DNA from 3 places in the Streptomyces sp. NPDC020845 genome. Region 1 is predicted to be linked to each of the others. Evidence: riboswitches for the same ligand, from Rfam matches in the RefSeq annotation. Region 1 holds a riboswitch; each other region holds the start of a gene.
The links. Region 1 has a riboswitch for thiamine pyrophosphate ahead of thiC (phosphomethylpyrimidine synthase ThiC). Riboswitches for the same ligand answer to the same signal wherever they lie in the genome.

Region 1 (3,266 bases):
GATGTGGTCGTAGGCGGGGGCGATATCGGTGGTGAGCGGGCCGAGGGTGTAGAAGGGGGCCTCCTCGCAGATCTCCTGCTGGAGGTCGATGTTCTCCTTGATCTTGTGCATCGGGACATGGCCCGGGCCCTCGATCATCGTCTGGACGTTGTGCCGCTTGGCGATCCGGTTGAGTTCGCCGAGCGTGCGCAACTCCGCGAACTGCGCCTCGTCGTTGGCGTCGGCGATCGAGCCGGGGCGCAGTCCGTCGCCGAGCGAGTAGGTGACGTCGTACGCGGCGAGGATCTCGCAGAGCTCCTCGAAGTGGGTGTAGAGGAACGACTCCTTGTGGTGGGCCAGGCACCACGCCGCCATGATGGAGCCGCCGCGCGAGACGATGCCGGTCTTGCGGCGGGCGGTCAGCGGGACGTACGGCAGTCGTACGCCCGCGTGCACCGTCATGTAGTCGACGCCCTGCTCGGCCTGTTCGATGACGGTGTCCTTGTAGATCTCCCAGGTCAGCTCCTCGGCCTTGCCGTCGACCTTCTCCAGCGCCTGGTAGAGCGGCACCGTGCCGATGGGGACGGGGGAGTTGCGCAGCACCCACTCGCGGGTGGTGTGGATATTGCGGCCGGTGGAGAGGTCCATGACCGTGTCGGCGCCCCAGCGGGTCGCCCAGGTCATCTTCTCGACCTCCTCCTCGATGGAGGAGGTGACGGCGGAGTTGCCGATGTTGGCGTTGACCTTCACCAGGAATCGCTTGCCGATGATCATCGGCTCGATCTCCGGGTGGTTGACGTTGGCCGGAAGGACCGCCCGGCCGGCCGCGATCTCCTCGCGGACCACCTCGGGGGAGACGTGCTCGCGGAGCGCCACGTACTCCATCTCCGCGGTGATCTCGCCCCGGCGCGCATACGCGAGCTGGGTCACGGCGGCGCCGTCCCGGCCCCGGCGGGGCTGGCGGGGGCGGCCGGGGAAAACCGCGTCGAGGTTGCGCAGCCCGCCGCGCGGCGTGGTGTGCTTGATGCCGTCGTCCTCGGGGCGGACGGGGCGGCCCGCGTACTCTTCGGTGTCGCCGCGGGCGAGGATCCAGTTCTGCCGCAGCGGCGCGAGGCCGCGGCGGACATCTGTCTCGATCTGGGGGTCGGTGTACGGGCCGGAGGTGTCGTACAGCGTGACGTCCTGGCCATTGGTGAGGTGCACTCGGCGGACCGGGACCTGAAGGTCCGGTCGCGAGCCGGTGACATATCCCTTATGCCAGCCAAACTCGCGCATTTCGGGCGTATGTGCATCCTGCAGAGTCATTGAGACCCACTCCCTACGCCGGCATTACCCGGTAACAGGTTCAGCGGTCGGCGCAGCATGGGGCCCGGGAGCCGTCCCCGGGCCGACACAATCAGCGCCCTCTCAGCCCGGTGCTCCGAGCTCCCGCGATTGCAAAGGTGTCACCCACGCTAACGGTTGTCCGGCGGCGCTGAACAGAGGGCCCTCGCTCTTGCGATGATCTGACGGTGACCTCGACATCGCAGGAGAGCCATGCGCCCGGACATTCGCACAGCCACGGCCCGGCCACGCCTGTCTCCGCCCACCTCCGCAAGGTCATCGCGGCGGTCCTCATCCCCTTCGCCGCGGCCGTCGTCGCCGGGCTGATCGTGCTGTGGCCGGGCGGTACGCCCGACCACAAGGCCCATGAGCGCAGCGGGCTCGGCTTCGACCAGCAGACCGTGGCCGGGCGGGTGGTGAAGGTCGAGGAGGTCAACTGCGCCGACGTCAACGCCCAGCCGCAGCAGCCCACCGAGCCGGGGCAGGATGCCGCTGACCAGGAGAACGCGGCGGGCGCGGCCGGCGGATCCGGCAAGGACACCATCTGCGAGAAGGCGACCATCGAGGTCACCTCAGGTAAGGACAAAGGCCGCACGTTTGAAGAAATCGTCCAGCCGAACGCGTCCCGCAAGTACGACGCCGGTCAGAAGCTGAAGCTGGCGTACGCGCCCAAGGCGCCCAAGAATCTGCAGTACTCCGTCTCGGACGTCGACCGGGCGCTGCCCATGGCGCTGCTCGCCGGGCTGTTCGCGCTCGCGGTCGTGGTCGTCGGGCGGCTGCGCGGCGTCTTCGCGCTGGTGGCGCTCGCGGTCAGCTTCGGGGTGCTGACGCTGTTCATCCTCCCGGCGATCCTCGACGGCTCCAACCCGCTGGTCGTCGCGATCGTGGGGGGCAGCGCGATCATGCTCATCGCGCTCTATATGTGCCATGGGCTGACGGCGCGTACATCGGTCGCCGTGCTCGGCACGCTCATCTCACTGCTGCTGATCGGCCTGCTGGGCTCGCTGTTCATCGGCTGGGCGAGCCTGACGGGCAACACCGACGACCAGACGGGGCTGGTCCACGGCCTCTATCCGAATATCGAGATCCGCGGTCTGCTGCTGGCCGGGGTGATCATCGGGTCTTTGGGGGTGCTGGACGACGTGACCGTCACCCAGACCTCCGCGGTGTGGGAGCTCAGGGAGGCGGACCCCACGGCGGGCTGGCGCAAGCTGTACGCGGCCGCGATGCGCATCGGACGGGACCATATCGCGTCCGTCGTGAACACCCTGGTGCTCGCGTACGCGGGCGCCTCGCTGCCGCTGCTGCTCCTGTTCTCGATCGCGGACAGCGGAGTGGGAGCGGTGGCGACGAGCGAGATCGTCGCGGAGGAGATCGTACGGACGCTCGTGGGCAGCATCGGCCTCGTCGCCTCGGTGCCGGTGACCACCGCGCTTGCCGCGCTCGTGGTCTCCGCGGACCGCGCGCCACAGGGCGGCGCGGAGCAGGGGGGCCACGGGGGCCGGGCCGGGCGCGGACGGCGGCGCCGGGCGCGCGGGCGATAAGCCCCGGCGGGGGGCACCTCCCGGCGGTGGCCGGGCGAGAGCCGAGCCCTGAAACGGGGGACACCTCCCAGCGGTAGCTGGGGGAGAACCGAGCCCTCAAAAAGGGGTGCCCGCGTCAGCCGGCGTACCGGTCCTCCGCGAGGATCCGGTCGAGCTCCGCGTCCAGGTCGCCGACCGGATCGCAGGCCGCCTGCTCCTGGCCGAACGGAACCACCCGGTCCGTACGGTCCAGGAAGGCCACCAGCGGGGCGGCGCCGGCCCGGAACAGCGCCCGCTCGGCCCCCACTTGGAGCCTGATGAAGACGTCCGAAAGCCCCTCCGGTGAGGCGGGGGCGATGCGCACATCGCCCTCACCCGAGGGTTTACTCAATCCGTCCAGTAGCAACTCCCGGGCGAAGGCCCAGCTGACGGGCGCGTCGC
Region 2 (3,266 bases), on a different contig from region 1:
GTCGTAGACCGAACCGGTGAAATGCGCGGTCCGGCTGCCGACCACATTGGCGGCGACGGTGCGCGGCCCCTGGAGGGCGTTGTCCCAGTGGTGCACCAGCAGCCGCTCGCCGTAGCGTGCGGAGGGGAACGACGCGCAGTCCCCGACGGCGTAGACGTCGGGCGCCGAGGTGCGCAGCTGTTCGTCGGCGGCGACGGACCGGTCCGGGGCCAGCTCGACGCCCGAGCCCGCCAGCCAGCCCGTGGCGGGCCGCGCCCCGATGCCGACGACCACCGCGTCCGCGCTCAGCCGCGTGCCGTCCTGGAGCAGCACCCCCTGCGCGTCCACGGAGGCCACCTGCGCTCCGGTGACCAGCTCGACGCCGTAGTCGGCGTACCAGCCGGCCATGGGGGCGGCGACCTCGGCCGGAAGGGCGCCCGCCAGCGGGCGGTCGGCGGCCTCCACGACGGTCACGGCGCAGCCCGCCTCGCGCGCCGCCGTGGCGAACTCCGCGCCGATCCAGCCCGCCCCGACCACCACGATCTCGCGCTGCCCGGCGAGCACCGGACGCAGCCGCTCCGCGTCGTCGAGCGTGCGCAGCAGATGCACACCGGGCACGCCCTCGCCGCCGGGCAGGGTGATCGGCTCGGCGCCGGTGGCGATCACCAGGACGTCGTACGACACCGGGCCCGACGCGGTCTCCAGCCGCCGCGCGCCGGTGTCCAGGCCGGTCACGGACACTCCGAGCCGCAGCTCGACGCCGAGCGCGGCGAAGTCCACGTCGAAGGCGGAGCCCTCGGCCTTGCCGAGCAGCACGGCCTTGGACAGCGGCGGCCGGTCGTACGGCTGGTGCGCCTCGGCGCCGAGCAGCAGAATGCCGCCGGTCCAGCCCTGGTCGCGCAGCGCGACAGCGGTCTGCACCCCGGCCATTCCCGCGCCGACGATCACCACTTGCTGCCCGCTGCCCCCCGGGGACGCCGACTTCGTCGTCTCATCGCTCACACGATCACTGTAGGGCGGCGCACGGGGCGCACCGGAGAACCGACTGACGAGATCTCGGGCACAGGGGCGGCCGGGACCCCGGACCGCCCGGCGGGGCTCGCCCTTCCGGGCGGTTCCGGCTAAGCGGCCCCGGGGAAGTAGGAGTGGGTTCCCGCGTCGTCTGGTGCGGTGCATCGCAAGGCGGAGGATCGCCCTCGTAGTGGGCCTACTCGGGCGACTCCGACAACGCAGCGAGGTGCCGTGCCAGGCGGCGTGGGGGCCTGCGCCTACTTCCCCGGGGCAGCTTAGTACTAGGGTTGGCGGGACGAAGCACTCGCGGGAGCCCGACGCAGCGGGCTGAGAGGGAGGCTGAAGCGGCCTCCGACCGTACGAACCTGATCCGGGTCATGCCGGCGAAGGGAGGGGCGTTACGCCCATGCACGCATCTCGCACACCCTCGTCTACGGGGCCTGAGGGGTCGCCGGAAGGGCCGTCGGACGGGCCGCCGGGCCGGCCGTACGACGCGCTGGTCGTCGGCGGCGGCATCATCGGCCTGGTCACGGCGTGGCGGGCGGCCCAGCGGGGCCTGCGCACCGCCGTCGCCGACCCGGCGCCGGGCGGCGGCGCGGCCCAGGTGGCGGCCGGAATGCTCGCGGCCGTCACCGAGCTCCACTACGGCGAGCAGACGCTGCTCGCCCTCAACCTCGCCTCCGCGCGCCGCTATCCGGAGTTCGTGGCCGAACTGGAGGAGGCGAGCGGCCGGGACGTCGGCTTCCGCACCTGCGGCACGCTCGCCGTGGCCTTCGACCCCGACGACCGCGCCCACCTGCGCGAACTCCATGACTTCCAGCGGCGGCTCGGGCTGGAGTCGCAGTGGCTGACAGGGCGCGAATGCCGGCGCCTGGAGCCGATGCTCGCGCCGGGCGTACGCGGGGGCCTGCGCGTCGACGGGGACCACCAGGTCGACCCGCGGCGGCTGGCGGCGGCGCTGCTGACCGCGTGCGAGCGGGCCGGCGTGGTCTTCCACCGCGCCCACGCGGAACGGCTCACGCTCGCGGCGGACCGCGCCACTGGCGTCGAACTCGCCGACGGCACACGGCTGGCGGCCGAGCGCACCGTACTGGCCGCGGGCAGCTTCAGCGGGCGGCTCGCGGGCGTCCCCGAGGGCGCGCTGCCCCCCGTACGCCCCGTCAAGGGCCAGGTGCTGCGGCTGCGCGTACCGCCCGCGTACGCGCCGTTCCTGTCCCGGACCGTACGGGCCGAGGTGCGCGGCGGGCATGTCTATCTGGTGCCGCGCGAGAACGGCGAGCTGGTCGTCGGCGCCACCTCGGAAGAGCTCGGCTGGGACACCACGGTCACCGCGGGCGGCGTCTACGAACTGCTGCGCGACGCGCATGAGCTGGTGCCCGGCATCACCGAGCTGCCGCTCGTCGAGACCCGCGCCGGGCTGCGCCCCGGCTCCCCCGACAACGCGCCGCTGCTCGGCCCCAGCGCACTGCCCGGCCTGCTCGTGGCCACCGGCCACTACCGCAACGGCGTCCTCCTCACGCCCGTCACGGGCGACGTCATGGCCGAGGTGCTGACGCGCGGCGAACTCCCGGACGAGGCCCGGCCGTTCTCCCCGCTGCGCTTCCCGGCCGCGCCCATCGGCCCCACCACCCCCGTACCGCAGGAGCAGCCCGTATGAGCGTGTCCATGAGCGCCTCCATGACCGTCTCCGTGAACGGCGAGCCCCGCGAGCTCCCTGGCGGCACCACCCTCGACCTGCTGGTCGCGGAGCTGACCCCGGCGCGCTCGGGGGTCGCCGCGGCCGTCAACGAACAGGTCGTCCCGCGCGGCCAGTGGCCCGCCACCCCGCTCGGCGACGGAGACCGGGTCGAAGTCCTCACCGCGGTCCAAGGAGGCTGAACCCCAGATGGCCGAGACGATGCACAACACCATGCCCGACACGACGTACGCCACCATGCGCCCCGAACCGGACCCCGACCCGGATCCGCTCACCATCGCGGGGACCGCCTTCTCCTCCCGCCTGATCATGGGCACCGGCGGCGCGCCCAGCCTGGAGGTCATGGAGCGCTCACTGCTCGCCTCCGGTACGGAGCTGACCACCGTCGCGATGCGCCGCCTGGACCCCACCGTCCAGGGCTCGGTCCTGTCGGTGCTCGACCGGCACGGCATCCGCGTGCTGCCCAACACCGCCGGGTGCTTCACGGCCGGTGAGGCGGTGCTGACCGCCCGGCTGGCGCGGGAGGCGCTGGGCACCGACTGGGTCAAGCTGGAGGTGGTGGCCGACGAGCGCACCCTGC
Region 3 (3,266 bases), on a different contig from region 1:
GGCAGGGGCTGTTCCTCGGGCTCGCCGTCGCGGTCAGCGCGACCCTCGGCGACCTCGGCGAGTCCATGATCAAGCGTGACCTGGGCATCAAGGACATGGGCAAGCTGCTGCCCGGCCACGGCGGGATCATGGACCGGCTGGACTCCCTGCTGCCCACCGCGCCCGTGGTCTGGCTGCTGATGGTGGTCTTCGTGGGCGGCGGCTGACCGGCCCCACGCCCCGGCCGTTACGGCCTCGTGCCACGTGTGGCACGAGGCCGTACGCACGTCTGCGACACTGGTTGAACCATGCCCAAGCCCGGAGAACTCACATTCGTCGCGCCGCGCGGAGCCAAGAAGCCCCCGCGGCATCTCGCCGACCTCTCGCCCGCCGAGCGCCGCGAGGCCGTCGCCGCCCTCGGCGAGAAGCCCTTCCGGGCCGGCCAGGTATCGCGCCACTACTTCGCCCGCTACAGCCACGACCCGGCCCAGTGGACCGACATCCCGGCCGCCGCGCGCGAGAAGCTGGCGGCCGGGCTGCTGCCGGACCTGATGAGCGTGGTGCGCCACATCAGCTGCGACGACGACACCACCCGTAAGACCCTGTGGCGGCTGTTCGACGGCACGCTCGTGGAGTCCGTGCTGATGCGCTACCCGGACCGGGTCACCATGTGCATCAGCTCCCAGGCGGGCTGCGGCATGAACTGCCCGTTCTGCGCCACCGGCCAGGCGGGCCTGGACCGCAATCTGTCCACCGCCGAGATCGTGCACCAGATCGTCGACGGGATGCGGGCGCTGCGGGACGGAGAGATCCCCGGTGGCCCGGCGCGGCTGTCCAACATCGTCTTCATGGGCATGGGCGAGCCGCTTGCCAACTACAACCGCGTGGTCGGCGCCATCCGCAGGCTGACCGACCCGGAGCCGGACGGCCTCGGCCTGTCCCAGCGCGGCATCACCGTCTCGACCGTCGGGCTGGTGCCGGCGATGCTGCGGTTCGCCGACGAGGGCTTCAAATGCCGGCTCGCGGTGTCGCTGCACGCGCCCGACGACGAGCTGCGCGACACCCTCGTCCCGGTCAACACCCGCTGGAAGGTCCGCGAGGTTCTGGACGCCGCGTGGGAGTACGCGGAGAAGTCGGGCCGTCGCGTCTCCATCGAGTACGCCCTGATCAGGGACATCAATGACCAGGCATGGCGGGCCGACCTGCTGGGGCGGCTGCTCAAGGGCCGTCGGGTGCACGTCAATCTGATCCCGCTCAACCCGACGCCCGGCTCCAAGTGGACCGCGTCCAGGCCCGAGGACGAGAAGGCGTTCGTGGCCGCCCTGGAGGCACACGGCGTGCCCGTGACCGTCCGGGACACCCGGGGGCAGGAGATCGACGGGGCGTGCGGGCAGCTGGCGGCGGCGGAGCGCTGAGGGCCGGCTGATACGGTGCCCTGGCACCACCTCGCGCATACATCCATCTCGTACAAGTGAACATTCCGACAGGGGAGCGCGAACAGCGCTGAGAGTGCGGCTCGGCCGCAGACCCTCGGACCTGATCCGGGTCATACCGGCGTAGGGAGTCAGCCTCATATGAACAGCCGTCTTCGGCATGCCGTCGCCGCCGCCCTCTTCGGCTCGCTCGGCCTCACCACGCTCGTCGCCTGCGGCGAGGACTCCGGCTCCTCCAAAGGCTCCGGCTCCAAGACCGTGAAGCTGGTCTCGCACGACTCGTTCGCCGCGTCGAAGGCCGTGCTGAGGGAGTTCACCAGGCAGACCGGCTACAAGGTGCAGGTCCTGCCGGGTGGCGACGCCGGGGCGGCCGTCAACCAGGCGATACTTTCCAAATCGCATCCCCAGGGCGACGTTTTCTTCGGGGTCGACAACACCCTGCTCTCCCGCGCGCTCGACAACGACCTGTTCACCCCTTACCAGGCCAAGGGCCTGGACAAGGTCCCGGCGGCCCTCCAGCTCGACGCGGCCGAGCACCGCGTCACCCCGGTCGACTTCGGCGACATCTGCGTCAACTACGACCGCAAGTACTTCGCCGACAAGAAGCTGGCCCCGCCGAAGACCCTCGACGACCTGACCAAGCCCGCCTACAAGAACCTCCTGGTCACCGAGAACGCGGCCACCTCCTCGCCCGGCCTCGCGTTTCTGCTGGGCACGGCCGCCCGGTACGGCGACGACGGCTGGCAGGGCTACTGGAAGAAGCTCAGGGCCAACGGCGTCGAGGTCGTCGACGGCTGGGAGCAGGCGTACTACGACCGCTTCTCCGGTTCGGCCGGCGGCGCCAAGGGCGACCGGCCGCTGGTCGTCTCGTACGCCTCCAGCCCGCCCGCCGAGGTCGTCGACGCCAAGCCGCGGCCCGCGCAGGCCCCTACGGGGGTCGCGACGGGAACCTGCTTCCGGCAGGTGGAATTCGCCGGACTGTTGAAGGGTGCTTCGAACTCCAAGGGCGGCAAGGCGCTGCTGGACTTTCTGCTGACCAAGCGTTTCCAGGAGGACGTGCCGCTCAACATGTACGTCAACCCGGCCCGCGAGGACGCGAAGCTGCCCGAGCTGTTCACGAAGTACGGCGTGAAGATCGCCGACTCGGCCACCCTGGACCCCCGGAAGATCGCCAAGAACCGTGACCAGTGGGTCAAGGCATGGTCCTCGCTCGTCCTGTAAAGCGCCCTGCCACCGCGCCGGATGAGGCGAAGGAGCGCACCGGGCGGCGGCGCGCGCGGCTGCGCGGGGCGGCGCTGCGGCTGGCCCTGATGGCCGTGCCCGCCGCCTTCTTCGCGCTGTTCTTCGTCTATCCGGTGGCCGCCATCGTCACCCGCGGGCTGCGCGTCGACGGTCAGTGGCGGCTGGGCCGCATCGGCGATGTGCTCACCGACCCGGCCGTCCTTGACATCCTGTGGTTCACCGGCTGGCAGGCCGCCGCCTCCACCGTCCTGACGCTGGCGGTCGCGCTGCCCGGCGCGTATGTCTTCGCCCGCTTCGCCTTCCCCGGCAAGCGGCTGCTGCGCGCCGTGGTGACCGTCCCCTTCGTCCTGCCGACCGTCGTCGCGGGCTCGGCGTTCCTGGCCCTGCTCGGCCACGGCGGGCTGCTGGACAGCCTGTGGGGGGTGCGGCTCGACACCTCCGTATGGGCGATCCTCCTCGCGCACGTCTTCTTCAACTACGCGGTGGTGGTACGGACCGTCGGCGGGCTGTGGGCGCAGCTCGACCCGCGGCAGGAGGAGGCCGCGCGCGTCCTCGGCGCGAGCCGCCTGGCCGCGTGGCGGCGGGTGACGCTGCCGGCGCTGGCGCCCGCCG

Region 2: linked by a shared signal. The riboswitch ahead of thiO (glycine oxidase ThiO) and the one ahead of thiC (phosphomethylpyrimidine synthase ThiC) in region 1 are both predicted to bind thiamine pyrophosphate.
Region 3: linked by a shared signal. The riboswitch ahead of ACH4U7_RS30590 (thiamine ABC transporter substrate binding subunit) and the one ahead of thiC (phosphomethylpyrimidine synthase ThiC) in region 1 are both predicted to bind thiamine pyrophosphate.

What each region holds. Positions count from the first base shown of each region.
Region 1 is NZ_JBIRSJ010000011.1:321,833-325,098, reverse strand. Features, by position in the region: gene thiC (phosphomethylpyrimidine synthase ThiC) at 1-1,284, opposite strand, end outside; TPP riboswitch at 1,278-1,421, opposite strand; gene ACH4U7_RS30030 (YibE/F family protein) at 1,491-2,846, shown strand; gene ACH4U7_RS30025 (SsgA family sporulation/cell division regulator) at 2,962-3,266, opposite strand, start outside.
Region 2 is NZ_JBIRSJ010000002.1:385,640-388,905, forward strand. Features, by position in the region: gene ACH4U7_RS05630 (NAD(P)/FAD-dependent oxidoreductase) at 1-981, opposite strand, end outside; TPP riboswitch at 1,287-1,400, shown strand; gene thiO (glycine oxidase ThiO) at 1,397-2,647, shown strand; gene thiS (sulfur carrier protein ThiS) at 2,668-2,868, shown strand; gene ACH4U7_RS05645 (thiazole synthase) at 2,924-3,266, shown strand, end outside.
Region 3 is NZ_JBIRSJ010000012.1:7,528-10,793, reverse strand. Features, by position in the region: gene ACH4U7_RS30600 (phosphatidate cytidylyltransferase) at 1-206, shown strand, start outside; gene rlmN (23S rRNA (adenine(2503)-C(2))-methyltransferase RlmN) at 288-1,394, shown strand; TPP riboswitch at 1,455-1,559, shown strand; gene ACH4U7_RS30590 (thiamine ABC transporter substrate binding subunit) at 1,554-2,633, shown strand; gene ACH4U7_RS30585 (ABC transporter permease) at 2,723-3,266, shown strand, end outside.